4 regions of the Martelella sp. FOR1707 genome follow, and region 1 is predicted to be linked to each of the others. Evidence: predicted binding sites of a transcription regulator. Region 1 holds the regulator's gene; each other region holds the start of a gene.
The links. The regulator PhoB, encoded in region 1, activates phosphate uptake and scavenging genes when phosphate is short. The targets are predictions, from matches to a motif close to TGTCATNNANCTGTCAT.
Positions count from the first base shown of each region.

Region 2: V6765_RS20965 (DUF2794 domain-containing protein) is a predicted target of PhoB. The motif match lies at 2,617-2,633, and genes of this name have one in related genera.
Region 3: V6765_RS18445 (NAD-glutamate dehydrogenase) is a predicted target of PhoB. The motif match lies at 3,243-3,259, and genes of this name have one in related genera.
Region 4: V6765_RS13585 (esterase-like activity of phytase family protein) is a predicted target of PhoB. The motif match lies at 2,792-2,808, and genes of this name have one in related genera.

Region 1 covers NZ_JBAKFP010000005.1:366,788-372,483, forward strand. Annotated here, with positions in the region: gene V6765_RS16020 (M3 family metallopeptidase) at 1-667, shown strand, start outside; gene V6765_RS16025 (carbohydrate kinase family protein) at 683-1,609, opposite strand; gene V6765_RS16030 (orotate phosphoribosyltransferase) at 1,646-2,341, opposite strand; gene V6765_RS16035 (hypothetical protein) at 2,507-2,692, shown strand; gene phoB (phosphate regulon transcriptional regulator PhoB) at 2,704-3,387, opposite strand; gene phoU (phosphate signaling complex protein PhoU) at 3,410-4,129, opposite strand; gene pstB (phosphate ABC transporter ATP-binding protein PstB) at 4,143-4,946, opposite strand; gene pstA (phosphate ABC transporter permease PstA) at 4,956-5,696, opposite strand, start outside.
Region 2 covers NZ_JBAKFP010000008.1:209,229-214,924, reverse strand. Annotated here, with positions in the region: gene trhO (oxygen-dependent tRNA uridine(34) hydroxylase TrhO) at 1-507, shown strand, start outside; gene V6765_RS20975 (hypothetical protein) at 617-1,192, shown strand; gene V6765_RS20970 (GNAT family N-acetyltransferase) at 1,266-2,417, opposite strand; gene V6765_RS20965 (DUF2794 domain-containing protein) at 2,654-3,049, shown strand; gene V6765_RS20960 (HlyD family secretion protein) at 3,480-4,538, shown strand; gene rbbA (ribosome-associated ATPase/putative transporter RbbA) at 4,535-5,696, shown strand, end outside.
Region 3 covers NZ_JBAKFP010000006.1:312,385-318,080, forward strand. Annotated here, with positions in the region: gene V6765_RS18445 (NAD-glutamate dehydrogenase) at 1-3,153, opposite strand, end outside; gene pdxY (pyridoxal kinase PdxY) at 3,366-4,247, shown strand; gene V6765_RS18455 (carbonic anhydrase) at 4,284-4,925, shown strand; gene V6765_RS18460 (metallopeptidase family protein) at 4,948-5,394, opposite strand; tRNA gene V6765_RS18465 (tRNA-Met) at 5,626-5,696, shown strand, end outside.
Region 4 covers NZ_JBAKFP010000004.1:467,837-473,532, forward strand. Annotated here, with positions in the region: gene tpiA (triose-phosphate isomerase) at 1-420, opposite strand, end outside; gene parE (DNA topoisomerase IV subunit B) at 701-2,752, shown strand; gene V6765_RS13585 (esterase-like activity of phytase family protein) at 2,868-4,007, shown strand; gene V6765_RS13590 (patatin-like phospholipase family protein) at 4,266-5,228, shown strand; gene V6765_RS13595 (alpha/beta hydrolase) at 5,245-5,696, shown strand, end outside.

The DNA of each region.
Region 1 (5,696 bases):
GCTGCTATCGCTGGATGATGCCCGCACCCTGTTCCACGAATTCGGCCATGCGCTGCACGGCATGCTGTCGGATGTCACCTATCCCTCGGTCTCGGGCACCGGCGTCGACCGCGATTTCGTGGAACTGCCCTCCCAGCTTTACGAGCACTGGCTGACCACGCCGGAGGTGCTGAAGACCTACGCGCTCCATGCTGAAACCGGCGCGCCGATGCCCGAGGCGCTGATGGACAAGGTGCTTGCCGCCGCGACCTTCGGCCAGGCCTTCGCGACCGTCGAATACACCGCCTGCGCGATCGTCGACATGCGTCTCCATACGGCAGAACACCCGCCGGCCGATCCGGTGGCGTTCCAGGACGGCGTGCTCAATGCGATAGGCATGCCGAAGGCGATCGCGATGCGCCATGCCATCCCGCATTTCCTGCACATCTTCTCCGGCGATGGCTATTCCGCAGGATATTATTCCTACATGTGGTCCGAAGTGCTGGACGCCGACGCCTTCGAGGCCTTCGAGGAGGCCGGCAACGTCTTCGACCCGGCAACCGCCGGCAAGCTCAAATCGGAAATCCTCACCAAAGGCGGCTCTGTCGCGCCCGAGGCGGCCTATCAGGCGTTCCGGGGCCGCATGCCGGGCCCTGAGGCAATGCTGAAGGGCCGCGGGCTGGTGTAGGGAACCAGCCCCCGATCATAGTCCGATTTCGCGGGCGAAGGGCGGGTTGGCGCCGGCGCGGGATACGGTGACGGCGGCGGCCTTTGCGCCAAGGGCCAGCGCATCGCGGATGGCATCGGCGGAAAGCGTCTTCACCTTGTCCTTGGTGAGCAGGCCGGCGAGGTCGAGCGAGGCGAGGATGCCGGCGTCAAACGTGTCGCCGGCGCCGACGGTGTCGACCACCTCGACCTTTTCGCTTGCCACTTCGACCTTCTCTTTAGCGGTGTAGGCGATCGTGCTGTCGCCGCCGCGGGTCACGACAACGAGGCTGGCACCGGCTGCAATCCAGTGGCGGGCCTTGTCGTCGAGCGAACCTTCCAGCCCGAACCAGTCGAGATCCTCGTCGGAGAATTTGAGAATATCGGCTTTCGCCGCCATCCGCTCGATCCGGGCACGGTGCTTGTCGGGGTCGGTGATGAAGCTCGTGCGGATATTGGGGTCGAGCGAGATCACGCGGCTCTCCGCTTCACGCATCAAAAGCGCCTCGTAGGTCGAGCCGCAGGGCTCCGGGATCAGGCTGATCGCGCCGAAATGCATGGCGCTGCAATCATCGCCGATCTCCGGCAGGTCGGCCTCGGTGATCATCCGGCCGGCGGTATTCTCGTCATAAAAGGCGTAGCTCGCCGCGCCGTTCACCAGCTTGACGAAGGCGAGCGTGGTCGGCCGGTCGGAGGTGGCGACATAAGAATGGTCGACATTGGAGGCATCGAGCTTTTCACGGATGATATCGCCCATCAGGTCCGATGAGATACCCGAGAAGAAGCCGGTCGGCCGGCCGAGCCTTGCAAGCGCCACTGCCGTATTGCAGACCGCGCCGCCGGCATAGGGCGAAAACGCCGGCTCGCCCTTTGTGGTCTCACGGGGCAGCATGTCGATAAGGGCTTCGCCGCAGCAAAGGATCATTGTCTTCTCCCAGTTCGTTTTATCGCGTTCGCGGCGTCAGGCGGGCAGCTGGTCAATGCCGCCGCGCGCCTTGGACCATGCCATCGGCTGATCGAGAAAATCGGCGACGGAATCGAGCGCCTTGTCATCAAACAGTTTCTTCTCGCGCGCCACCGCCAGCACGTTCTGCCATGTTGCGATATAATGTAGGTCAACGCCGCCATTATCGAAACGTTTCCCGGCTTCGGCGAAAATATCGTAGTAGAACAGCGCCATGCCGTGGTTCACGATGCCGCCGGCATTGCGGATCGCATCGATGAAGTTGAACATCGAGCCGCCCGCCGTGGTCAGGTCCTCGATCACCAGCACCCGCGCGCCTTCCGGCATATGGCCTTCGATCTGCGCGTTCTTGCCGTAGCCCTTTGGCTTCTTGCGGCAATAGATCATCGGCAGGTCGAGCCGGTCGGCGAGAAAGGCTGCAAAGGGAATGCCTGCGGTCTCGCCGCCGGCGACGCAGTCGAACTGTTCGAAGCCGGCCTCGGCCATGATCTTGGCTGCGGCGAAATCCATCAGGGTGGAGCGGATCCGCGGAAACGAGATCAGCCGCCGGCAGTCGATATAGACCGGGCTTACAAGGCCGGAGGAGAGCTTGTAGGGCTCGTCGGGCGAGAAATGCACCGCCTGGATTTCCCACAGCATCCGGGCCATCAGGTCGGCCATCACCGCCGGCTCAGTAAAACTCGCGCGCGTCATCTCGGTTCCTTTTGTCTGATGGGTCTGTCCGTGCCCTGTCTGAAGGGAAAAATCAATTGCCTGCTGCCGAAAGAGCAGCGCTTTGATGGCCTCAGGATAAGGAAACGATGCGATATCGCAATGTCTGGGGGCGGTATTTGCGGAGCGCCCAACGGCGAGGCGCCGATGAAACCCATTGCCATCGCAGCCTTCTACCCCTCGCCCCGGAGGGGAGAGGGTGGCGCGCATGCGCCGGGTGAGGGGAGAACCCCGGACGTTGAAGTGACCCGCGAGCGCCACGACCATGGCGATGCCGCTGCCCTCATCCGGCCTTCGGCCACCTTCTCCCCACGGGGAGAAGGGGACGGCTGAGAGGCACTGCCTTACACTTCCATCGAATAGCCCGCGCCGCGCACGGTGCGGATCACGTCGGGCATTTGCGAGAAGTTGAGGGCCTTGCGCAGCCGGCCGACATGGACGTCGACGGTGCGTTCGTCGACATAGATGTCGTGGCCCCAGACGCCGTCGAGAAGCTGGGAGCGGGAGAACACCCTTCCGGGCGAGGTCATCAGGAATTCGAGCAACCGGAACTCGGTCGGGCCGAGGCGGACTTCCTTGGCCTTGCGGTGGACGCGGTGGGTCTCGCGGTCAAGCTCGATATCGCCGCATTTGAGCACGCTGGAGAGCACTTCCGGCCGGGCCCGGCGCAGGATCGCCTTGACCCGCGCCATCAGTTCAGGCGTCGAGAACGGCTTGACGACATAATCGTCGGCGCCGATCGCAAGGCCGCGCACCTTCTCGCTTTCCTCGCCGCGCGCCGTCAGCATGATGATCGGCAGGCGCTCGGTTTCCGGCCGCATCCTCAGCCTGCGGCAAAGCTCGATGCCGGAAACGCCCGGCAGCATCCAGTCGAGCAGCAAAAGGTCCGGCACCCGCTCCTGAAGCCGAATTTCGGCCTCGTCGCCGCGCGCGATCGTCTCGACTTCATAGCCTTCGGATTCGAGATTGTAGCGCAGCAGAACGCTCAGCGCTTCTTCATCTTCGACAACTGCAATCTTCGGAACCATCTCGTGCCCTCGTCACATGGTGTCAGGATTTGCTCTCGCCGGAGCCGACCGAGGGCGACATGTCGTCCTTCGGGCGTTCTCCCTGCGGCTGCGAGCCGGTGGCGATGTAGTAGATCATTTCAGCAATATTGGTGGCGTGGTCGCCGATGCGCTCGATGTTCTTGGCGCAGAACAGAAGATGCGTGCAGGTGGTGATGTTGCGCGGATCTTCCATCATGTAGGTCAGAAGCTCGCGGAACAGCGAGGTGTAGATCGCGTCGATCTCCTCGTCGCGCTCGCGGATCGAATTGGCCTTGTCGGCCTGGCGCGAAGTGTAGGCGTCGAGCACTTCCTTGAGCTGCAGCAGCGCCAGTTCCGACAGATGCTCGATACCATGGGCAAGCTTGCGCGGCACGCCGGTGCCCTGCACCGAGATCACCCGCTTGGCGGTGTTCTTGGCCATGTCGCCGACGCGCTCGAGGTCGGCGGCGATGCGGATCGCGCCCATGATTTCGCGCAGGTCCGCCGCTACCGGCTGGCGCCGCGCGATGGTGACGATCGCCTTTTCGCCGACCTCACGCTCGGCATCGTCCAGCGCCAGATCCTCCGCGATCACCTTTTCGGCGAGTTCGGTATCGGTGTTGACCAGCGCCACGACGGATTGCGAGACCATCTCTTCCGCCATGCCGCCCATTTCCGAGATACGGCGCTGGAGGTATTTCAGCTCCTCGTCGAAGGCCGATATGATATGCGAGTGTGCCATCTTGTGCGTCTCCTTAACCGAACCGGCCCATGATGTAGTCCTGGGTGCGCTGGTCCGCGGGATTTGTGAAAATCGTGTCGGTGTCGTCCTCCTCGACCATGTAGCCGAGGTGGAACATCGCCGTGCGTTCGGAAACGCGCGCGGCCTGCTGCATCGAATGGGTCACCATCACGATGGTGTAATTCTGCTTCAACTCGCTGATCAGCTCTTCCACGCGCGCGGTCGCGATCGGGTCGAGCGCCGAGCACGGTTCGTCCATCAGGATCACTTCGGGGCTGACCGCAATGGCGCGGGCGATGCAGAGCCGCTGCTGCTGGCCGCCGGAAAGGCTGGTGCCGGGCTCATGCAGCCGGTCCTTGACCTCGTTGAACAGGCCGGCCTTCTGCAGGCTGGTCTCCACGATCCTGTCGAAATCGGCGCGGTGGCGGGCAAGGCCGTGAATGCGCGGGCCATAGGCGACGTTCTCGTAGATCGATTTCGGAAACGGGTTGGGGTTCTGGAACACCATGCCAACGCGGGCGCGCAGCTCCACCACGTCGATGCCGGAGGTGTAGATGTCCTCGCCGTCGAGCGTGATCGTGCCGGTGACCCGGCAATTGTCGATCGTGTCGTTCATCCGGTTCAGCGTGCGCAGAAAGGTCGACTTGCCGCAGCCCGACGGGCCGATCAGCGCGGTGACGGCATTCTCGCGGATATTGAGATTGACGTCGAACAGCGCCCGCTTCTGCCCGTAATAGACGGAAACATCCTTGCCGGCCATCTTGTAGCTTTGTTCGTTCATGTTTCCGCTCATTGTTCTTTTCGCATCAAGGGTCATCGTCGTCTCCTACCAGCGCCGCTCGAAGCGGCGGCGGAGAATGACCGCGGTCAGGTTCATCAGGATCAGGAACACCAAGAGCACGATGATCGCCGCAGAGGTGCGTTCCACAAAGGCGCGCTCGGCCTCGCCCGCCCACATGTAGATCTGCACCGGAAGCGCGGTCGACGGATCGAGCGGGCTTGCCGGATAATCCGCCACGAAGGCGACCATGCCGATCAGCAGCAGCGGCGCGGTTTCGCCGAGCGCGCGGGCAAGACCGATGATCGTGCCGGTGAGGATGCCGGGCATGGCAAGCGGCAGCACGTGGTGGAACACCGCCTGCATCTTCGAAGCGCCGATGCCGAGCGCCGCCGAGCGGATCGAGGGGGGTACGGCCTTCAGCGCCGCGCGGGTGGCGATGATGATCGTCGGCAGCGTCATCAGCGTCAGCACCAGCCCGCCGACGAGCGCTGCCGAGCGCGGCAGGCCGAGAAAGCCGATGAACAGCGCGACGCCCAGCAGGCCGAAGACGATCGACGGCACGGCGGCGAGATTGTTGATATTGACCTCGATGACATCGGTGAACCGGTTCTTCGGCGCGAATTCCTCGAGATAGATCGCGGACGCCACGCCGAGCGGCAGGGACAGCGCCAGCACGATGCCCATCATGTAGAGCGTGCCGACAAAGGCGACGCCGATGCCGGCCGATTCCGGCCGCGAGGACGCGCCATGGGTGAAGAAGCCGGTGTTGAAGCTCTTGTGCAGCCG
Region 2 (5,696 bases), on a different contig from region 1:
GACTACGAGACCGCGATCGGCATCTTCCGCGGCGCCGTCGATCCGAAGACGAAGACCTTCCGCGAATTTCCGCGATGGGTCGCAGAAAACCAGGGCCTTCACAACAAGCCGAAGATCGCGATGTACTGCACCGGCGGCATTCGCTGCGAAAAGGCGACGGCCTTCATGAAGGAGCAGGGCTTCGACGAGGTCTATCACCTGAAGGGCGGCATCCTGAAATATCTCGAGGAAGTGCCGGAGGCGGAGAGCCTCTGGGACGGTGCCTGCTTCGTCTTCGACGAGCGCGTCTCCGTCACCCATGGCCTGAAGGAAGGCGAGCACGAACTCTGCCACGCCTGCCGCCATCCGGTGACGCCCGAGGACAAGATTTCCGCCGATTACGAGGAAGGCGTCTCCTGCCCGCATTGCGCCGACAGCTATTCGGAGACCGACCGCGCCCGCTTCCGCGAGCGCCAGCACCAGATCGCGCTGGCGAAAGCCCGCGGCGAGCGCCATCTCGGGGCGTAAGGTATTCGTCTGATACTCAGGGACGGGCGTTGCGCCGGTCCCTAATTTACCCGTCTTTAATCATGAATGGTTAGGTTCGCCCCAACAACCAAGCAAGACGGTCGGCATCATGCGTTTTCTGGCAAAATCTCTGGCAGTTTCGGCAGCAGTGCTGCTTTCGGCCTGTTCGACTTTCTCGTTCCTGCCGGGTGCCTCCGAGCCGATCCCCACGCCGATCGCCGCCAATCCCGCTTCGCTTCGGATCGCGGTTCTGGCCCCGGAGGAGTTCCGGCTGCCGAAGGGCGAGGTCGAGCTGACCGTCTATCAGCGCGGCGCGGGCGGCGATATCAGCCAGGATTATACGCTGGTGAATGCCGATTCCGAGAAGGTCGATGCCGCGGTTGCCGAATTCCGCAAGCCGGGGCAGGTGGTGACGCTTCTGAGACTGGCGCCCGCCGATGCGCTGCGCCTGCGGGATCAGCAGGAGCAGATGGCGGTCGCGCGCGGCGCCGGCAGCGCCAAGCCGGGTTTCGAGGTCGATCTCGATTCCACCTGCTGGAACGGCGCGATGGTAGCCCCCGCAGTGCCGCTCGATGTGCTGATCAGGGCGGATTCCGACGGAGAATTCCATCCGTTGCTGTCCGATATCGATATTTTCGCGTTGATGAACCGGCCGGAAGACTCGCGCCTGAAGAAGTGCCGCTGAGAGGCTTCGGATTTCTCTTTTGAGCCGCCCGGCCTGCGGTCCGGGCCGTCTGTCTTGAGAATGATTTGAACGCTCAGTCCCGGTGCTCGCGGGCCAGCGCGTCGATCGCGCGTTCCATGCCGGGGCGGATCGCGACCATCAGCGTGGCATAGCCTTCCTCGACCGGCCAGAACCGCTCCGCCAGATAGGGGCCGACGCCGGGGGCTGCGCGGGTCACCGCGATATTGGCGTCGCGGGTGTTCCATTCCGTCAGCCGCATGATCAACTGCTCGTCGACCGCTTCCTGTTCCATGTCCGGCCGCACGAACACCTGCCAGATCCAGGCTTCGCCGGCCGTGACCGGCTGGATCGCCGCCGCAATCATCTCGCCCGAAAGATAGAGCGCGTGGATGCGAAGCTGGTCGTTGCGACCGAGCTTCTTGGCCGTGGGCAGCAGCGCCGCAAATCGGGACCGGTCTTCCGCGACCGTCGTCGTGAGCGCTGACAGCTCATCCAGCATCAGCGCCGTTTCGGATGGATTGCGGGCGATATGGTAACCGATCTTCCCGCGCGCGTTAAGCGCCTCCCACTTTGCAAGATTGGCCTGCCACGCCTCGCGCTCGTCCGGCGTTAGCGCTGCGTTGGCGGGGTTGATCGGACCGGACAGCGCGCGTCGCCGGCGGGCATGGGTGACCCGGAAGGCAAGGCCGCGGGCGGCGGCCACCGCGCGGGCGAAGCGCATGAACGCGCCATCGGCGAGCAGATGCGGAAATACGGCGATGCCCGGCAGGTTGACGAGCGAGCCGGCAAGCGCCTCGAAAAGCTGGTCGAGTGTCGCCATCGGCCGGTGGCGCGAGATCAGCGGCGCGTGATAGCCGATATCGCCGATCGCGTGGGCAAGCAGATGCGAGCCATTGCCGCGCACCGAAAAGGTCATCAGCGCGGTCAGACTGTCATCGCTGTCGCCGTCTTCCATCAGCGCGACCCTGAGCAGCGAATGGCGCTCGCCGAGCGCCGGCAGCAGGAAGGCAGGGGTCTGGAAGATGTTGCGCTCGATCGCACTCTCGGCCAGCCGGTCCATCGCCGGCTCCATATGGTCGGGCGCTTGCGAATAGAGCGAAAACTCGCCGCCGCTTCTGACTTCAAGGCGGATATCGGGTACGGCCTTGCCGGGCTGGACGACGGAAAGCTTGGATTTGAGGCGGGCAGGCGGGCGTTGGCCAAGGTCCTTGCGAATGATGCTCATGGCCGCGCCCCTTTCGGCCGGCGGCCGAAGCGCGATGCGCGCGGCATGTCCGGCAAGACGGGCAGCTCTGGGGGGCCTGAACGCATGGATACTGAACTCTTACAAACGCACTTAACAAGGGATAACCGGTTTCGGTTAACAAAGCGTTGGCCACTCTCACGCCACACCGGCCTTGCAATTTTGGCCGATACGGGCAGACTGTCTTGTAAGTGTCATGTTTGCGAAGCGGAGACGCCATGGCTGACAAGCCGGAAACGCAACGCGGCCGGGCTGCCGCCAACGCCAATGTGGTGGAGCTCAGCCAATATCGCGCCGGCCAGAAGGCCGAGCCCCTGCCGGTGACCTTCCACCGGCGCGAACTGGACGCGATCCTCTGGATCTACGGCCGCATGGTCGGCGAGGGCGAGTGGCGCGACTATGCGCTGGACCACATGAAAGACAAGGCGGTGTTCTCGGTCTTCAAGCGCGCAGGCGAAATGCCACTCTACCGGATCGAGAAGAACCCGAAACTTGCGGCCAAGCAGGGCGCGTTTTCGGTCACCAATACCGCCGGCATGGTGCTCAAGCGCGGGCATGACCTGAAACAGGTGCTGAAGGTCTTCGACCGGAATTTGAAGTTGGTGGAGAAGTAGTTCTGCCCGGCTCCCGGCTGTTCTGCACCCAAGCCGGGTTTGCGCGCGTTGGGCGCGGTATTTTGCTGGCGGCGATCCTCCGCCCGTTGATTTAGCCATTTTTCCTTGGCGCGTCGGAATCTTCGAAAAAGGATTCCTCTTTTTGCCCAACGCCTGAGGCGGTAATGGAGCACTCCAGTTTGGCAAAAAGGGGCTCCGTTCGCGTTCACATCTCGTGCGACGCGATTTTTCTATATGATGCAGCTTCCTATTGTCCTAGATCATGGAGCGGTTAATCTGAACCTCACTATGGTTTGTTGCGACGCATCGGGTTATCGAAAAACCGGATTCCACTTTTCGCCCGATGCTCCAGGATTTTGGGATATAAGATGGCTCTTCCCAACGACGACCGAGTGCGATCCCTATGCTTGAGCGGCTGAAACGACTCTTCATGAACCTCTGGTTCGCGGTGGCGCTCGTGGCGGTTGCGGCCGTTGCCGGCTGGTATCTGACCGAGCGCCTGGCGGAGGAGGGGTTGCCGGCCGGCATTGCCTCGGGCAATGGCCGCATCGAGGCGGTCTCCATCGACATATCCGCCCGCTCCGGTGGCCGGATCAGCGATATTCTCGTGCAGGAGGGTGACACCGTGTCGGCTGGCCAGGTGCTTGCCCATATGGACACCCAGCAGCTCGACGCGATGTTGCGGGAAGCGCGTGCGCAGTTGCAGCGCGGCCGGATCGGCCGCGACGTGGCGGAGAGCGGCGTTAAGCAGGCCGAGGCCGAACGTTCCGCCGCGCTGGCGGTCGTCGCCCAGCGCGAGGCAGAGCTTGGCTCGGCCGAGAGCCGCTTCAACCGCTCGCAACAGCTCGTCGAACGCAACACCGTGGCCCAGCAGACGGTGGAGGATGATCGCGCCCGTTTCGAAGGCGCCCGCGCGGCGCTCGACGCCGCGCGGGCCCAGGTCGCCGTCGCCGAGGTGGGCATCGCCACGGCGCGGGCGCGGATCGTGGATGCGGAGGCCAATATCGAGGCGGCCAAGGCGGCGATAGAGCGGATCCAGACGGAGATCGATGACAGCACGTTGCGCTCGCCCCGGGACGGCCGGGTGCAGTATCTCGTCGCCCAACCGGGCGAGGTTGTCGCCGGCGGCGGGCGGGTCCTGAACCTCATCGATCTCGGCGATGTCTACATGACCGTTTTTCTGCCCACGCTGGAGGCCGGGCGTCTCGCCATCGGCTCGGAGGCGCGCATCGTCCTCGACACCGCGCCGGGCGTGGTGATTCCGGCTACCGTCTCGTTTCTGTCCGATGTCGCGCAGTTCACTCCGCGCACCGTCGAGACAGCCGAGGAGCGCCAGGGGCTGATGTTCCGCGTGCGGGTACGCGTTGCGCCGGCGCTTCTTGAACGATACGCCGATTACGTCAAACCGGGTCTGCCCGGCATAGCCTATGTCAAGACCGACCCGGAGGCGGCATGGCCTGAAAGCCTGCGCACCGGATTGCTGGAATGAGCGGGCCGGCGCAAACCAGCGATGCTCCCGCGCTTGCGGCGCGCCTGCTGAACGTCAGCCATGCGTTCAAGAAGACCCGTGCGCTCGACGACGTATCGATTGACTTTCCTGCCGGCAGGATGGTGGGCCTGATCGGCCCTGACGGCGTCGGGAAATCGACGCTGCTCTCGCTGATCGCAGGGGCGCGCAAGGTCCAGGCCGGCGCGGTCGAGGCGCTGGGCGCCGACATGCGGAAGGCGCGCGACCGCAGCGCGATCGGCCCCCGCATCGCCTATATGCCCCAGGGGCTCGGCAAGAATCTCTATCCGACCCTATCCGTATTCGAGAATGTGGATTTCTTCGGTCGCCTCTTCGGTCATGCCCGCAGGGAGCGCGAGCGCCGCATTCATGAACTTCTGGCCGCCACCGGTCTTGATCCCTTTGCCGACCGCCCGGCCGGCAAGCTTTCCGGCGGCATGAAGCAGAAGCTCGGCCTGTGCTGCGCGCTGATCCACGATCCCGACCTCCTGATCCTCGATGAGCCGACAACGGGCGTCGACCCGCTTTCCCGGCGGCAGTTCTGGGAACTGATCAACGCTATAAGGGCCAACCGGCCGGGCATGGGGGTGATCGTCGCAACCGCCTATATGGAGGAGGCGGCCTGGTTCGACTGGCTCGTCGCCATGGACGGCGGCCGCGTGCTGGCGACGGGAACGCCGGCCGAGCTTCAGGCGAAGACTGGCACGTCCTCGCTCGATGACGCCTTCATCGCCGTACTGCCGCAGGAAAAGCGCAGCCGCCATAAGAAGGTGGATATTCCGCCCCGGCCCGAGCGCGGCGACGGCGCGCCCGCGATCGAGGCCGACGGGCTGACGATGCGCTTTGGCGATTTCACCGCCGTGGACAATGTCAGCTTCCGCATTCCCAGGGGCGAAATCTTCGGCTTTCTCGGCTCGAATGGATGCGGCAAGACGACGACGATGAAGATGCTGACCGGCCTCCTGCCGGCCAGTGAGGGCACCGCGCGGCTGTTCGGGCGCGAGGTCGATCCGCGCGATCTCGATACCCGCCGGCGCGTTGGCTACATGTCGCAATCCTTTTCGCTCTATTCCGAGCTGACCGTTCGTCAGAACCTGGACCTGCATGCCCGCCTTTTTCAGTTGCCGGCGGCGGATATTC
Region 3 (5,696 bases), on a different contig from region 1:
CGCCTCGGGCGTCAACCGGACCGATTTCTCGTTGCGGGAGATGATCATCCCGCCCGCAGACAGCTTCTCCCGGTCATAATCCTGCCAGCTCGAACGCGGCAGGTCGAACAGCCGCTTGCGCTCGGCAAAGCCCGTTGCCGGATCAGGATCGGGGTCGATGAAGATATCGCGGTGGTCGAAGGCGGCCACCAGCCGGATCTGTTCCGACAGCAGCATGCCGTTGCCGAACACGTCGCCCGACATATCGCCGACGCCCGCCACGGTGAACGGCGTGGTCTGGATATCGATGTTCATCTCGCGGAAATGCCGCTTCACCGCCTCCCAGGCGCCGCGCGCGGTAATGCCCATCTTCTTGTGGTCGTAGCCCGCCGAACCGCCGGAGGCGAAGGCGTCGTCGAGCCAGAAGCCCGCCTCCTGCGCCAGCGCGTTGGCGGTATCCGAGAAGGTCGCCGTCCCCTTGTCGGCGGCGACGACGAAATAGGGATCGTCCTCATCGGCGCGCACCGTGTCCTTCGGCGGCACCACCTCGCCGTCGATGATGTTGTCGGTTATCGACAGAAGGGTGCGGATATAGCTCTTGTAGGCCTCGCGTCCGGCGTTGAACACCTCCTCGCGGCTGCCGCCGACCGGCAGGTTCTTCGGGTAGAAGCCGCCCTTGGCGCCGACCGGCACGATCACGGCGTTCTTCACCTGCTGGGCCTTGACCAGCCCCAGCACCTCGGTGCGGTAGTCCTGGCCGCGATCCGACCATCTCAGCCCGCCGCGCGCGACCTTGCCGAAGCGCAGATGCACGCCTTCCACCTGCGGGCCGTAGAGATAGACCTCGCGGAACGGCCGCGGCTGCGGCAGGATGGCAAGCGACTGCGAGGCGAACTTGAAGGCGAGGTTTGGCCGCGGCGCGCCGTTCTCGTCGGTCTGGAAATAATTGGTCCTGAGCGTCGCGTCGATCAGCTTGACGAACAGCCGCAGGATGCGGTCGTCATCGATATTCGGCACGCCTTCCAGCCCTTCCGTGATCGTGCCGCGGGCGCTTTTCATGCCGTCGCTGCGGGCGTCATCGGAAAGTGCGGGGTTGAAGGCTGTCTCGAACATGGAAAACAGGGCCCGCGCGATAACCGGATACTGGCAGAGCGAATGGGCGATATAGTCTCCGGTGTAGTTGACGCCGGCCTGGCGCAGATATTGCGCATAGGCGCGCAACACGTTGGCCTGACGCCCGCTGAGCCGCGCCAGCAGAACCAGCCGGTTGAAGCTGTCATTGCTGATCGCGCCCTGGAAGGCGTCGACGAAGGCTTCTTCCAGACGGTCGCCATCGGCCTCCAGATCGACATCGCTTTCGACCAGCAGTTCCATGTCGTGGAGGACAACCTCGGTGCTGGCAGCGCCGCTCTCGGCATATTCCAGTTCGAAGGTCCGCTCCGAGACGACGGAGAAGCCGAGATTTTCCAGAAGCGGCACGCGCCGCGACAGCGGCACATGGGAGCCCCCGTGGAAAATCTTGAGACGGAGCACCTCCGCCTCTTCCTCATGTCGGTCGCGGTAGAAATCGATGCGCATGCCCTTCTTGGCCGCGTCGCCGATCAGCCCGAGATCAGCATAGGCCTCATCCGGGGAGAAGGCCTCGTGATAGGCCTCGTTTGCCTCGATCTCCGGCGCGCCGGGACCGGCCAGTTCCTTGAACCGCTCCGTCCAGTCGGCGGCAAGCCTTGTGACCTCGGCCTCGAGTTCGGCCTGCGGCACGTCCGGCGTCTTGTCCATGCTGCGCCGCCCGATGATGAAATGCACCCGCGCCGAACGCCCCTCGGGAAACGAGGGATAATAGGCGGACACCCGGCCCTTGTAGACGCTGGCCAGATAGTCGCCGATCTTCTCGCGCAGGCGGGAATCATAAAGGTTGCGCGGTACATAGACGAGCACCGAGACGAAACGGTCGAAATTGTCGATCCGGCTCAGCACCCGGATGCGCGGCCGGTCGGCAATCGCCATGATCTGCTCGCAGAAATCGGCAAGCAGCGGCACCGGGGCCTGGAACAGTTCGTCGCGCGGATAGGATTCCAGAATGTTCTGCAGCATCCGGCCCGCATGGCTCTTCGGTTCGTAACCGAAGCGGCGGGTGACATCCGCGATCTTGGCGCGCAAGAGCGGAATGCGCACCGCCGACTGGGTATAGGCGGTGAAGGTGAACAGGCCGACGATCCTGAGTTCGCCGACCACCTCGCCGTTTTCGCCGAAACGCTTGACGCCGATATAATCCATATACGCGCGGCGATGAACCGTGGAGGTGGTGTTGGCCTTGGTCACCAGAAGCAGTTTCGGACTTTCCAGAAAGCCGATGATTTCCGGCGTCGAGACCACGGGATTGGGGCCGCGCCGCAGCACCCGCATTTCCGGATCGGAGAGGATGCCGATCGCCGCATCCGGCACATGCTCGACCCGCGCGCCATCCGCATCCTTGAGATAGACAAGCTCGCGCATGCCGAGGAAGGTGAAATTGCCATCGCGCAGCCAGGCGAGAAAGGCAAGCGCCTCCTCCCGGGCATCCGCGACGGCAGCCGGGGCGCGGGTTTTGATTTCGTTCATCGCCGTTTCGAGCTTGGCCAGCATTTCCGGCCAGCCGGCGACCGCGAGGCGAACATGGTTCAGGATATATTCGAGCTGCGCCTTCAACCGCGCGCGCGTTTCCGGCGCGAGCTGGCGGACATGGACCTGGACATGGCTGATGCGGTCGTCCTCGGCATGCTCGATGTCGGATGAAAACGCCACCGGCGCCTGTCCCGGCGTGACGACCAGGATCGGGTGAACGGCCAGCATGAAATCATTAGTGAATTCCGCGATCTCCGCCATCACCGAATCATAGATGAACGGCATGTTGCGGTCGGTGACCGTGATCACATCGGTTGCAATACCTTCCGGCGCGATGCCTTCGACCGCGCCGATCGTGACCCGCGCGTCGCCGCCGTCATAGGCCGCGATCTCGTGGGCCGCGTGGTATGCGGCGGCCGCAATCGCTTCGGGCGTGTAGCGCTCCAGATCCTCGGGACTGGCATGGTCGAACATGAAAGCCGGGTTGATGTAAGCCTTGTTGGCCTCCCTGGCGAGGCGCTCGGCCTGCTGCATCAGGGACTTGCGCTTCTGGTCGGCTTTGGTGTCCATGTTTCCTCCAGCTTATTTTATGTCAGCGGATCGAGCCGCTATTTTGGGCGATTTTCCGCGCCATTGGGATACCGTTTAACGCCGCGGCCATGACAGCCGCTTGACAGCTTGCTCCAATAGGCGATTTAGAGCGTAATTGAGGCGAATGACAAAACAATTTCGCCGTTTTATCGTTTTGGTTGCATTCAGCCCAGGCTTCAATGGGGCCCATTATGACTTTCGACATGCCCGACGGCGCCGTTATCGCGATTTCAAGCTACGTCATGCGCGGCAAGATTGGCAACCGCGCCATCGTGTTTGCACTGGAAACTCTTGGTTACAATACATGGTCCGTGCCCACCGTCGTGCTGCCCTGGCACCCGGGCCACGGGCGCGCCACAAGGCTGCAATTTGAAGGCGAGGCTTTCGCGACGGCGCTCGGAGAACTTGGCGCAAGCCGCTGGCGCGGAGAGGTTCGCGCCGTCATCAGCGGCTATCTCGCCAGCGCGGCGCAGGCCGATGCAATCGCGCAAATGGTGGAAAACCTGCGCGCCGAAAATCCCGACCTCATCTATCTCTGCGATCCCGTGATCGGCGATGAGGGCGGGCTTTATGTTGGCGAAGACATCGCCCGCGCGATCCGCGACCGGCTTCTGCCGCTCGCCGATATCGCGACGCCCAACCGTTTCGAGCTCGCCTGGCTTTCAGGGCGCACGCTTGAAGACAACACGGCCGCAATCGATGCAGCACTTGCACTCGGGCCGGCGGAAGTCGTGGTCACCTCGGCGCATTCCATGCTGAAGCAGGGCGTCGCGGCGCTGTTCGTCGATCGCAGGCAGGCGCTGCTTGCCGAGCATCAGCGCGTCGACAACCCGCCAAACGGGCTCGGCGACCTGTTCTCCGCGCTGTTTCTGGCCGCAAGGCTTGCCGGAAAGCCGCCGGCCGAAGCGCTTGAAAAATCCACTGCTTCCGTATTTGAAACGCTGACGCGCGCGGTGCGCGAAAGCGCGGACGAGTTGATGCCGGAAAAGGATGCGCAAAGCCTGAGGGCGCCCTTTGCAAAAATTGGCCAGCGTCAATTGATGCATCCCGCCCGGCGACGTAAAAGAAACTGACGCGCTGGCACGGCGCCCGAAAATAAGGACGGCAGAATGACGGACTCTTTCCCGAAACCCCTTCTCGACGGCTACAAGAACTTCATGTCCGGACGCTATGTCGAGGAGCGCGCCCGCTATCGCCAGCTTGCCGAGGAAGGTCAGAAGCCGCAGACGCTGTTCATCGCCTGCTGCGATTCCCGCGCCGCGCCGGAAATGATCTTCGATGCCAGCCCGGGCGAGCTGTTCGTGGTTCGCAATGTCGCCAACATGGTGCCGCCCTATGAGCCGGACGGCCAGTATCACGGCACGTCCGCCGCCCTTGAATTCGCGGTCGAGGGCCTGAAAGTCAAGAATATCGTGGTGCTCGGCCATGGCCGCTGCGGCGGAATCCATGCGGCACTTTCGCCCAACGCCGATCCGCTGTCGCCAGGCGATTTCATTGGCAAGTGGACCAACCTGCTGAAGCCCGCCGCCGCCCAGATCAATTCCAATTCGATCATGACGGAAAGCGAGCGCCAGACCGCGCTGGAGCGGATATCGATCCGCAACTCGCTTTCCAACCTGCGCTCCTTCCCCAATGTGAAGGAGGCCGAGAAACAGGGCAAGCTGAAGCTCTACGGCGCCTGGTTCGACATTTCATCGGGCGAATTGTGGGTGATGGACAACAAGACCGGCGATTTCATCCGCCCGGACTAAAGATCAAAAACCGTCCGGCGCGTCAGCGCCGGGCGTCGTCCGCGTCGTCGTCGACGCTTGCCTCGATCCGCTCCATGTCGTCATCCGACAGGCCGAAATGATGGCCGATCTCGTGGATCAGAACATGGCTGACGATGTCGCCAAGCGTTTCCTCGTTTTCAGCCCAGTAATCGAGGATCGGCCGGCGGTAGAGCGTGATCCTGTTGACCATCTCGCCGGTTTCCATTGTGAAACGTTCCGAAACGCCACGCCCCTCGAACAGGCCGAGCAGATCGAACGGCGTTTCCAGCGCCATGTCCTCGAAGATTTCGTCGCTCGGAAAATCGGCAATCTCGATCACGAGGTCGCCGGTCAGCGCCCGAAACGCCTCGGGCAATCTGGCATAGGCCTCGATCGCAAGCGATTCCACGCTTTCAAGACTGGGCGAATAGCGCCCCTGCCAGTCCTCGCTTTTGTTTTCAATCGCCATATGAGCTCCTTCGCCCGGCCCATATAGGCCTTTTCGCCGGAGATTTCGAGCAAAGAATATGCCGGCATCGCCGCGCCGGATCGACGTGGCGCGCCGGGCGCGAAAATGTCGTCTGCAAACCGATTGGAAATCCCGCCCTTGACGCTTGACACCCCCTGCCGCAGGCCCTAATAACGCCCCGTCCCGCGCAAAGCGCCGGACCCCTTGTCACCGCCCGACGGTGCGCAGGTTGGCGGAGTAGCTCAGTAGGTTAGAGCAGAGGAATCATAATCCTTGTGTCGGGGGTTCAAATCCCTCCTCCG
Region 4 (5,696 bases), on a different contig from region 1:
GGCGTGCTCCTCACGGGTCTCGCCAATGCACACGATCGCGGTCAGGCCCTGGTCATAGGCAGCGCGCGCCTTGGTGCAGACCGTGCGGTTGCTTTCGTGGTGCTCGGCGCGACGCTCCGAATGGCCGACGATGACATGGGTGGCGAGGCAGTCCTTGATCATCTCCGCCGAGATGTCGCCGGTATGGGCCCCGGAGCGCGCCTTTTCGTGGCAATCCTGGCCGCCGATCATCAGCTTTGTGTCTTCCGTCAGCGTGGTCGCGACGTAGAGCAGCGTTGCCGGCGGGCAGATCAGCGCGTCGACCTTGTCGGCGAGCCCGCCGCTCACCCCGTCGGCGATGGCCCGGACCTGAGCCAGCGAGTCGCGGGTGCCGTTCATCTTCCAGTTACCGGCGACCATGGGGCGTATTGCGGCAGTCATCTTCGTCATTCTCCCGTTCATTGCTTTTGTGGCCGGCGCGACCGGCAAAGGTCTTCCCTTGTCGTCCGTTTTGCGCGCGCCGTCAAAGGGCGTTTTGCCGCTCATGGTTTGACAGCAGGCGCAATCACGGCTTTATACGGCGCATCAGACTATCCACACCCTTATCGCGAGAATCTGGCGCGGCATCGCCTCGCGACCAAAACTTTGCCAGAATAGCAGGGTGATTCGCCGCAAAGCGCCGGCACCAGCGCAAACCGATCTTTACAGGCTGCCCGACCCTATGGACAACAGCAAAGACCTCTTCGCCGATCTTGGCGGCAGCAAGGCCGAAACCGATACAACGCAGCCCGAGCGCAAGAGCGCGGCAAAGCCGAGAACCTCGGCCCCCGCCTCCTTGGAAAACGCGGACTATGGCGCCTCCTCTATCCGCGTGCTCGAGGGGCTGGAGCCGGTGCGCATGCGACCGGGCATGTATATCGGCGGCACCGATGAAAAGGCGCTGCATCATCTGTTTGCGGAAGTCATCGACAACTCGATGGATGAGGCTGTCGCCGGTCATGCCGATTTCATCGACGTTCATCTCGACGCCGAGGGTTTTCTGACGGTGACCGACAATGGCCGCGGCATTCCGGTGGAAAACCATCCGCAGGTGCCCGGCAAGTCGACGTTGGAAGTGATCATGACCAAGCTGCATGCCGGCGGCAAGTTCGACGGCAAGGCCTATGAGACCTCCGGCGGTCTGCACGGCGTCGGCGTCTCGGTCGTCAATGCGCTCTCCGATGTGCTGGAGGTCGAGATTGCCCGTGACCGGCGGCTCTACCGGCTTTCCTTCTCGCGCGGCGTGCCGCAGGGCGAGCTTGAGGATTGCGGCCCGACACAGAACCGGCGCGGCACCAAGATCCGTTTCCATCCCGATGCCGAAATCTTCGGGCCGCGCGCGAAATTCGATCCCGCCCGCCTCTTCCGGATGGCGCGTTCCAAGGCCTATCTGTTCGGCGGCGTGAAAATCCGGTGGTCCTGCGATCCCTCGCTGGTCGAAGGCAAGGAGGACCTGCCGGAAAAGGCGGAGTTCCACTTCCCCGGCGGGCTGAAGGATTACCTCGCCGCAACCATCGGCAAGGACTTCACCGTCACCCGCGAGATTTTCGCCGGCAAGACCGAGAAGACCGGCGGCCACGGCGCGGTCGAATGGGCGGTGGCCTGGTATGGCGGCGACCCGAACGTCCATTCCTACTGCAACACCATCCCCACGCCCGAAGGCGGCACGCACGAGGCCGGTTTGCGCCAGGCGTTGATGCGCGGCCTGAAGAACTATGCCGAGATGATCGGCAACAAGCGCGGCGCGCAGATCACCACCGACGACGTGATGATTTCGGCCGTCGGCATGCTGTCGGTTTTCATCCGCGAGCCGGAATTCGTCGGCCAGACAAAGGACAGGCTCGCGACCGTTGAAGCCCAGAGGATCGTCGAAAACGCGTTGCGCGACCCCTTCGATCTCTACCTTTCCGCCAACCCCGCAGAGGCGGAAAAACTGCTCGACTGGGTGATCGAACGCTCCGAGGAGCGGCTGCGCCGGCGCAAGGAGCGCGAGGTCAACCGCAAGACCGCGGTCAAGAAGCTGCGCCTGCCCGGCAAGCTCGCCGACTGCTCGCAGAACACCGCCGCCGGCGCGGAACTGTTTCTGGTCGAGGGCGATTCGGCCGGCGGCTCCGCCAAGCAGGCGCGCAACCGCGCCAACCAGGCGATCCTGCCGCTTCGGGGCAAGATCCTGAACGTGGCGAGCGCCGGGCGCGACAAGTTTTCTTCCAACCAGTTGCTGGCCGACCTGATCCAGGCGCTCGGCTGCGGCACGCGGACGAAATACCGCGAGGAAGACCTGCGCTATGAGCGCATCGTGATCATGACCGATGCGGACGTCGACGGCGCGCATATCGCCTCGCTGCTGATCACCTTCTTCTATACCGAGATGCCGGAGCTGATCCGCCAGGGCCACCTCTATCTGGCCGTCCCCCCGCTCTACAAACTCTCCCAGGGCGGCAAGACGGCCTATGCCCGCGACGATGCCCACCGCGAAGAGCTGATGAAGTCGGTGTTTACCGGGCGCGGCAAGGTCGAGATCAGCCGCTTCAAGGGTCTTGGCGAAATGCTGCCGGCTCAGCTCAAGGAAACCACGATGGACCCGAAGAAGCGTACGCTTCTGCGCGTCGATATCGACGACGTCGATTTCGAAGGCACCAAGGCCGCGGTGGAAGACCTGATGGGCACCAAGGCGGAAGCCCGCTTCCGCTTCATCCAGGAAAACGCGGCGTTCGCGGAAAACCTGGATATCTGACGGCGAGCGCCGGCCCGGAGACGCTCTCACGGGGGCCGGTGTCATACGCCTGATAACGAGCGAGGGCACTACCTCAATGACGGTCAACTCCCGCCGTCTCACACGAGGTGCTGCCATGAAATCCCTGCTTTCCGCCACTACCCTTATCGCCATACTCGCCGCCGGCGCCCATGCCGCCGAGATCGGCAAGACAATTGCCGTCGATTGCCCCATTAACGACTGCGACGCCCCCGTCAGCCTGACATTCGCCGGCGAATTCGCCATCGATACCGGCACCATTGTCGACGGCGTAGAGTTCGGCGGCATTTCCGGGATCGACTACGATGCCGCAACCGGCCGCTACATCGCGATCTCCGACGACCGTTCCCAGAAGGCTCCGGCCCGGTTCTACGAACTCGATATCGAATCAGGCGCCAACGGCATCGACGATGTCTCGGTCGTGAAGACCGTGACGCTGAAGGACGAGAATGGATCGCCCTTTGCGGAAAAGACCGTCGATCCCGAGCAGATCCGCCTGTTCGGCGAAAATCTGATCTGGTCGAGCGAGGGCGACGGCAAGGCGATGATCGCGCCGTTCGTGCGCGTCACGTCAACCGATGGCGATTTCGTGCGCGAATTCGCCCTGCCCGATGGCTTTGCGCCGAGCGAGGACCACGCCACCGGCGTCCGCAACAACAACGCCTTCGAGAGCATCGCTGTGCTGCCGGCAGGCGATGTGCTCGTGGCCAATGAGGCAGCCCTCTATCAGGACGGTCCCGCCTCGACGCTGACCACCGCAAGCCCCGCCCGGATCGTGCGCTACGATGCCGAAAGCGGCGAACCGACGGCGCAGTATGTCTACATGATCGACCCTATTCCCCATGCGCCGGTCGACGGCGGCGCGTGGAACGACAACGGCCTGTCCGACATGATGCCGCTCGACGACACCCGCCTTCTGGTCTCCGAGCGCAGCTTCGCCGAAAACCGCGGCTTCACCATCCGGATCTTCATGATCGACCTCGACGGCGCGACCGATGTTTCGGCGATCGCCTCGCTTGCCGACACCGACGAGACCATCGTTCCGGTTGCCAAGACGCAGATCCTCGATCTCGGCGCCATCGGCATCGAGCCCGACAATATCGAGGCGATGACGATCGGCCGGGCGGAAGACGGAACGCCGCTGCTGCTGCTGGCCTCCGACAACAATTTCAATGCCGACCAGAAGACCCAGTTTCTGGCCTTCCGGATCGAAAGCCTGCCCGGCGTCAGCCGCTGAGACGGTGCTGGTCGAATCGATAAGGCGGGCCCGCATCCTCGTTAAACGCGGGCCCGCACGTGATGGTGAAAGGCTGGCATTAAGGTTAATTATATCTTTAATAAACATGGCGTTACGGAGGAAACTCAAACCATGGTACCAACGACTTAAACCAGTTTCTCCGTAAACGCTAAAATTGAGCCGGTTTCCGCGCTTGTCGGGCATGGATACGCTCTTTATAGTTTGCGCCGGACAAAAACAGAAAAGCTCTGTGAAACAATGACTTCGCGCCGAAACTTCATCATCGCCTCTGCTGCCGGCCTGGCCGGCGCAACCGGTCTTGCCATGGCCGAGAGCCGACCGGGAACGATCACCCGCAACCTGCCCGGCGTCGCGCTGGAGGCTGAGCCCGTCGGCCGCGATGGTTTCGCGCTGGCGCTCGGCGGCGGCGCGGCCAAGGCCTTTGCCCATATCCCCTACCTCCAGAGCCTTGATGAACTCGGCATCAAGCCGAAACAGATGACCGGCACGTCGATGGGCTCGATCATCGGCGCGCTCTATGCCAGCGGCATGACCGGCACCGAAATCCGTGAATATGGCGTGGACCTGCTGACCCAGCGCCAGTCGCTGCTGAAGCGCCTGCTGATCGATACCGGCGATACCTGGGGCTCGCTGTTCAACCTGTTCCGCCCGGCGGTGATCGAGCCCGAGGTGCTGTTCGCAGCGCTGCTGCCTGCGGACCTGCCCGCCGATTTCGCGGGGCTGGAGATACCGCTCGCGATCATCGCGACCGATTTCTACGAACAGAACGAATATGTGATGCGCGAGGGACCGTTGCTGTCGGCGATCGCCGCGTCCTCCGCCCTGCCCGTTCTGCTGACGCCGGTCAGCCGCGACGGCCGGGTGCTGATCGACGGCGGCTTCGTGAACCCGACGCCCTTCGACCTTCTCGACGCCGACCGCTACATCACCATCGGCATCGACGTGACCGGGTCGACGATCGAGAATGACGGTAACATTCCCGGGTCGTTCGAGACCTGGGCCGGATCGTTCTCCATCACAGAACACTCGATCGTGGTGGAAAAACTCAAAAACGCGGCGCCGGACCTTTTCGTGGCGCCGAATGTCGGGCGTTATCAGCCTCTGGATTTCTTCAACATAGAGACCATCCTTTCGACCGTTGACAAGGACCAGGATGCCTTCAAGCGGCAGATGGAAGAGCTCGCAGAGCAGAACAGATAAGGACGGGTCAGCCGCCATGCAGACGGAAACGCCGACAACCGCGCGCTGGTTCTCAATCAGCCTTTTTTCGCTCGCGCTCGGATTGGCATTCTTCGCCGCCTCGCTCACGCCGTCGCTGATCCCACGAGCGTGGCCGCTGCAGGCCGTGCTGGCCGGCCTCGTGATGGCGCTCGGTTACATGATCGGGCGGTTCATCGTGGCGCTGTGGCGCGGATTGCAGATCCCCGAGCCGCGCGGTCGCTGGCGCGCGATCAGCCTGGCCGTCGTGAACGCCGCGGCGCTGATCCTTCTGGTCTATTGCCTGTCGATGATGACCGAATGGCAGAACTCGGTGCGCTCCCGCGTCAACATGGAACTGCTGGAAGGCGGCACCGTGCTCGGCATCCTCGCCGTCGGGCTTGCCGTGTTCATCGTGCTGTTCCTGATCGGCGCCCTGTTTCAGAAGGCTTTCGATATCGTCCGGCTGCG